Regions from separate parts of the Shewanella sp. 553 genome, predicted to be linked through region 3. Evidence: predicted binding sites of a transcription regulator. Region 3 holds the regulator's gene; each other region holds the start of a gene.

Region 1 (2,277 bases), 1.4 Mb from region 3:
GTGGCTGCCAGACTTGTTAGGAGAACCAAAGCCAATAACGGTTTTACAGCAGATCATGGTTGGCTTGTCAGTGACTGACTTAGCTTCTTCTATTGCGCTGCGAATCGCTTCGCTGTCATGGCCGTCCACATCGGCAATCACATGCCAGCCATAGGCTTCAAAACGCTTAGGTGTATCGTCGGTGAACCAGCCTTCAACATGACCGTCGATAGAGATACCGTTGTCATCCCAAAATGCAATCAGCTTGCCTAGACCTAAGGTGCCCGCCAATGAACAAGCTTCGTGTGAGATGCCTTCCATCAAACAACCATCACCTAAGAAACAGTAGGTAAAGTGGTCGACAATATCGTGACCTGGACGGTTAAACTGCGCCGCCAGGGTTTTTTCCGCAATCGCCATACCAACCGCGTTACTGATACCCGCGCCTAGTGGCCCTGTGGTGGTTTCAACACCTGGGGTGTATCCGTATTCTGGGTGACCAGGGGTTTTAGAGTGAAGCTGGCGGAAGTTTTGCAGTTCTTCGATGGGAAGTGCGTAACCAGTAAGGTGCAGCAGAGAGTAAATCAGCATCGAGCCATGACCGTTAGATAAGATGAAACGGTCGCGGTCAACCCAGTTTGGGTTAGTCGGGTTGTGCTTAAGGAAGTCATTCCAAAGCACTTCAGCGATATCTGCCATTCCCATTGGGGCACCTGGGTGACCTGAGTTGGCTTTTTGAACGGCATCCATACTTAACACACGGATAGCGTTTGCGAGTTCTTTACGAGATGACATGCTCTCTCCTGCTTATTATTGGGGATTTTGCGGGCAATTGTGGACGCATATTTTCCCCTACTAGGCGGTGGGACGCAAATAAAATTCGCCAAATTGCCCAGATTAACCCGATCTAAGCAGTAGAACCCGTATATGTAGGCTTAAGGAGTCGTGACCATGTGTCAACTTAAGCCCATTGCTCCATGATATTAACCTAGTAATAACACCTCACCGCCACATTGAGATCAAATGGCTAACGCCGCCTCATCACTCTTAGGGTCTTATGTGGTAATTGAGTGGCAATATGACAAAAAATCATCCCCAGAGACTCGGAGATTAAATCATCACTAAAAGATAATTAGGTGATGAATTACAATTTGTTAGCTACATTTAGGCACCCGTGTCGGTCTGGGAATGCTGCGATTTACTGCGCTTTACCCCACAATTTTTATCGAAAGGGGTGTTATCTAGCGTGATTTCCACTAAAATAGCCGTCTAGATGTAGATACTTCTACAGAATCAAATTGTTTACAGACGAGATTTTCCATTATGGCAAAGCACTTGTTTACCTCTGAGTCGGTCTCAGAAGGTCATCCAGATAAAATCGCCGATCAAATTTCTGATGCGGTACTCGACGCGATCTTAGAGCAAGATCCTAAGGCGCGCGTGGCATGTGAAACTTACGTTAAAACCGGCATGGTATTGGTAGGCGGTGAAGTGACCACCTCGGCTTGGGTTGATATCGAAGAGATCACCCGTAAGACCGTGCGTGAAATTGGCTATACCCACTCAGATATGGGCTTTGATGCCGATTCTTGTGCCGTACTTAATGCCATCGGTAAACAGTCGCCCGATATCAATCAAGGTGTTGATCGCGCCGATCCTAAAGAGCAAGGCGCTGGCGACCAAGGATTAATGTTTGGTTACGCCAACAACGAAACCGACGTATTGATGCCAGCCCCGATCACTTACTCGCATAAGTTGGTTAAGCGTCAATCGGAAGTGCGTAAAGACAATACCCTACCTTGGTTACGTCCAGATGCGAAAAGTCAGGTCACTTTTGCCTATAACAGCGATGGCAGCATTGCTGGTATCGATGCGGTAGTCCTGTCTACTCAACACTGTGACAGCGTAAGCCAGCCAGATCTGATTGAAGGCGTGATGGAAACCATCATTAAGCCTGTGCTGCCCGCTAAGTGGTTAACCAAAGATACTAAGTACTTCATCAACCCAACAGGCCGTTTTGTGATTGGTGGTCCTGTCGGCGATTGTGGTCTAACGGGTCGTAAAATTATCGTCGATACTTACGGCGGAATGGCGCGTCACGGTGGTGGGGCTTTCTCTGGTAAGGATCCATCGAAAGTTGACCGCAGTGCAGCATACGCGGCGCGTTATGTGGCCAAGAACATCGTTGCCGCTGGCCTTGCCGATCGCTGTGAGATCCAAGTGTCTTACGCTATCGGTGTCGCTGAGCCTACCTCTATCAGTGTTGAAACTTTCGGTACCGGTAAAGTGTCTGAAGAG
Region 2 (2,277 bases), 1.2 Mb from region 3:
GTTATCTGAGTACTTGGCCAGTTTGCCAGCCACTTCGATGCCGATATTCTCTTGCGCTTCTTGGGTGCTACCGCCAACGTGTGGGGTTAACAACACATTGTCTAAACCGCGCAGTGGGCTGATAAACTCATCATCATTCGATTTAGGTTCAACCGGGAACACGTCGATAGCCGCTCCCGCAAGGCGCTCGCTACGAATTGCTTGAGCTAGGGCATCAATATCGACAACCGTGCCGCGCGAGGCGTTGATCAATATGCTGCCTTGGCGCATACAAGCAAGCTCTGCTTCGGCGATCATATCTTTGGTCTGTGGGGTTTCTGGCACATGCAGGCTCACTACATCGGCTAGGGCTAATAGCTGCTCAAGTGAGTGGATTTGCTGTGCATTACCCAGTGGCAATTTATCTTCGATATCGAAGAATACCACGCGCATACCTAAGGTCTCGGCCAAAATGCCCAGCTGAGTACCAATGTGGCCGTAGCCGATAACGCCTAAGGTTTTACCACGGGCTTCATAGCTGCCCGCGGCGCTTTTAAGCCAGCCGCCACGGTGGGCAATCGCATTACGCTGTGGAATGCCACGTAATAGCATGATGATCTCACCCAGTACCAACTCCGCGACGCTGCGCGTGTTAGAGAAAGGCGCGTTAAAAACCGGGATCCCCAGTTTTTCGGCTGTGGCGAGATCAACTTGATTGGTTCCGATACAGAAGCAACCAATGCTGACTAATTTATCAGCGTGCTTCAGTACGGTTTCGGTCAGTTGGGTACGGGAGCGAATACCGACGAAATGCGCATCTTTAATCGAGGCCAATAACTCCTCTTCTCCTAATGATGCCTTATGGTATTCAATGTTGCTGTAGCCGGCGCGTTTGAACACATCTACCGCAGATTGATGGACGCCTTCCAACAGTAGGATCTTAATTTTATCCTTGTCTAGCGAGTGTTTCGCCATGATTTGAGTACCCTCTTTATCGGTTGTTGCTATATATTTGGTAATTATTTGATTGTTGACAGCTAAAGCTCTCTCAAAATAGCACTATTTTTAATCAGTGTGGAGGGCTAGATGGCTAAAGTCATTATTTCGATATTAAAACAATATCATCTAAGGAGTTCCAATTTTGCATAAAAGTATTATCTGGCTCACGATTTTTTTCGCCGTCTTCATCTGGTCGGCGATTGAGCCCAAAGATACCTTTACCTGGTTTTTAGAAGTGTTGCCAGCACTGATCGCGCTGCCGGTATTGTATTTTACGCGTAAGCGCTTCCCATTAACATCATTGGCTTACGGTTTGATTCTGATCCATGCGGTGATTTTAATGGTGGGCGGCCATTACACTTATGCCGAAGTTCCGCTGTTCGACTGGGTTGCCGAGTTGATGGGAAGTGAACGCAATAATTATGACAAAGTCGGCCATTTTGCCCAAGGGTTTATTCCAGCCTTGTTGGCCAGAGAAGTGTTGCTGCGTAATCAAGTATTAAAGCCCGGGGCTTGGTGTGGCTTCTTAGTCTGCTGTTTTGCGTTGGCCTTATCGGCATTTTATGAGCTTATCGAATGGTGGGTGGCGGTCTTGTCGGGTGAAAACGCCGAAGCCTTCCTTGGAACTCAGGGTTATGTGTGGGATACCCAGTCAGATATGGCGATGGCGCTATTAGGCGCGATAGTCAGTGTGTTACTGTTGTCATCTTGGCATAATCGCCTGCTGCAACAGCTTAAAACCACAGGTTAAGCCGAAGTGAGCCATTAGGTCGGGGCTGCACTAAGGTAGCGAAAACTGTGGTGGTTAACCGCTGTACTTCATCGATGCATGCAATAGATGATTGTTTGCTCGGTATGAATTGGCGCAATTTAAATCAAGGAGGATTTGATGAGCAACATTGACGAGCTAGTCTTTTGGCATCAGTTATCTAGCCCATGCGAGCTGGCCATTTGGGCACAGTCTCTGGGGTTAAGAGTACGTATTGCACGTCAGGTCGATGAGCTTGAACCGGATCCGCAATGCCAGAGTTTCTATTTTATTGCCCAGCAAGGTGCGGCGGTCGATAAGCAGGGCATCCCTCTTATCGTGCCGCGCTTACTGCCTTATGTGCCGCTGGCATTGTATCGGGTAAATCGTAACAGGATAAATACCGAAGCGGCCTTGTTACTAGGCGTACAAGGGCTACTGTTTAGCGACGATAGCCAAGAAGTGCAACTTAGCGGCCTACATGAATTACTGCAACATCAGTTGTGGTATGACAAGGGGCTACTGGCAAAAGTATTGCGGCGTTTTATTCC
Region 3 (2,277 bases):
GGCTCTGGCTCGCAATCGCTGCGATATCGACCACGCGCAGTAATGGGTTCGAAGGGGTTTCTAACCAGACCATTTTAGGTTGGCGAGCAATAACGTCTGCCAAAGCAGCGGCATTCGTTTGGTCAACCACTGCCAGTTTAAATGCCCCTTTCTTGGCGAGGTGGGTAAATAGTCGATAGCTGCCGCCATAGCAATCGTGCGGCACCACGAGTAGATCATCGGGCCCCAGTAAATTGGTTACTAAGGTGATGGCCGCCATGCCAGTGCATGTCACTATGCCTGCCGCCCCACGTTCCAGCTCCGCTATGGCGTCAGCCAAAATACAGCGAGTCGGATTACCCGAGCGGCTATAATCAAAATCTCTCGGTTGTTGATGGCCATCAAAGGAGTAATTGGTCGACAAATAGATGGGCGGTACAACGGCACCATATTGGGTATCGGATTCTATCCCCCCACGCACAGCTGCCGTGGCTAATTTACGCTCAGTCATCTTTTACTCCTAAAGTTAAATCGGCGGCAGTCATCTATACTTTATAGATGTCTGGACGTCTAAATGTACCTAAGGCAAGCGGTAGCGTCAACATATTTAGACGTTTAGACGTCCAAACATGTAGAAATCTATTTGCAATTAACAAAAATTAGAGGCAATAATTTGACTGTACCCGGTAAGGGTATAAAATCTGCCCCGAATTTGAGAATTAACAGGTGAGTCAATGACTGAGTGGAATGGCGATTATATCAGCCCCTATGCTGAACATGGTAAGAAGAATGAGCAAGTGAAAAAAATCACTGTCTCTATTCCCCTCAAGGTGCTTAAGATTTTAACCGACGAACGCACTCGTCGTCAGGTGAATAACTTACGCCACGCTACAAACAGCGAATTGCTTTGTGAAGCTTTTTTGCATGCTTATACTGGCCAACCTTTACCCCATGATGATGACTTGTCAAAAGACAAACCCGACAGTATTCCAGCCGAAGTGAAAAAGCTGATGACTGAGATGGGCATCGAATGGGAAGACGTCGAGTAAATCGACTTTACCTATCCTGTTTTGCTAAAGAGGGATCGCACTGCGATCCCTCCTCTTTATCACGTCTAAACACACTGCAACCCCTGGTGGTATAGTGCCTGAACTTATGATTGATCCCATGATCCTTGGCCTAGCGTCGCTGATCATCTTTATTGGCGCCCTAACCCAAAGCCTGATCGGTTTTGGCTTAGCCGTTGTCGCCTCGCCGTTACTCTATCTCGTCGACCCAAGCCTAGTGCCCGCACCTGTCATTATGATGGGCTTTTCTATCGCCTTACTCACCCTGCAAAGAGAGAGGCGCGCACTGGAATTTAACGGCTTACAATATGCTTTACTGGGGCGTATCCCTGGCGGAATATTAGGCGCAACCTTATTATTGCTAGCACCACAACCAGTATTGGGATTAGCCATTGCAATCATTGTGGCTCTAGCCGTGGTTCTGAGCCTATTGAAGCTACGTCTCCCCATAAATCGCAGTAATCTTTTTATGGCGGGCATATTGTCGGGGATCTTTGGTAATATCGCCGCCATTGGTGGACCGCCAATGGCTATTTTACTCTCGGGAAAAGACGCCAAACAGTTTCGCGCAGCCTTGTCAGCCTTCTTCATCTTTAGCTCAATGATCGCCTTAATCATTTTGGCTTTCAGTGGATTACTCACACTGCGTCATCTGTATCTTTCACTGCTATTGCTACCATCGGTCCTGCTAGGCTTTGTAGTTGCTAATCGTATTGTCGGCGGCATCGACAAACAAAAAACCCAACGCCTTACCCTGATATTGTGCAGTGCAAGTGCGCTGATCTTAGCGGTAAAATCGATTATAGAACTAACGTAACGACCTCAAATAGGTGTCCGTAAAAGGGAATAAAAATCAGCAAACAAGATAATCACTAAAAATGATATGAGGTTCGGATCACGCCCCCAATGGCATCATCACTGCCAAACAGCCCGGTTAAGTCCAGATTAAAGGTGCGACCAATACTAAAGCCTGTACCAACCGAATACAGGTCGATTGCGGTATTGTTTAAATTGTGGCGATAACCCACACGTAGCGCCAACCAATCCGTGGTTTTTAGCTCCCCTGCGAAGCGCCAATATTGTGTACTAACCACTTCATCGAAACCTTGATGAGCATTCAAATCGATATCACTTGTTAGGGTAAGTGCAGCCCAATCATAAGCCACCCCAGCAGTATATAAAGGCTCAACTCGATAAGTAAATTGCCGCCCTAATGACTCTACACTCTGTT

What was found. Region 3 encodes MetJ, which represses methionine synthesis genes. Its sites were predicted from a motif close to TAGACGTCTAGACGTCTA; they were not measured.
Region 1: the regulator MetJ is predicted to act here: its motif matches at 1,242-1,259, upstream of metK (methionine adenosyltransferase).
Region 2: the regulator MetJ is predicted to act here: its motif matches at 1,055-1,072, upstream of serA (phosphoglycerate dehydrogenase).

What each region holds. Positions count from the first base shown of each region.
Region 1 covers NZ_CM181701.1:3,158,659-3,160,935, forward strand. The annotation lists gene tkt (transketolase) at 1-774, opposite strand, end outside; gene metK (methionine adenosyltransferase) at 1,303-2,277, shown strand, end outside.
Region 2 covers NZ_CM181701.1:3,386,033-3,388,309, reverse strand. The annotation lists gene serA (phosphoglycerate dehydrogenase) at 1-954, opposite strand, end outside; gene AC5YBZ_RS14980 (DUF2238 domain-containing protein) at 1,121-1,729, shown strand; gene AC5YBZ_RS14975 (helix-turn-helix transcriptional regulator) at 1,868-2,277, shown strand, end outside.
Region 3 covers NZ_CM181701.1:545,171-547,447, reverse strand. The annotation lists gene metB (cystathionine gamma-synthase) at 1-490, opposite strand, end outside; gene metJ (met regulon transcriptional regulator MetJ) at 714-1,028, shown strand; gene AC5YBZ_RS02505 (sulfite exporter TauE/SafE family protein) at 1,135-1,863, shown strand; gene traF (conjugal transfer protein TraF) at 1,919-2,277, opposite strand, start outside.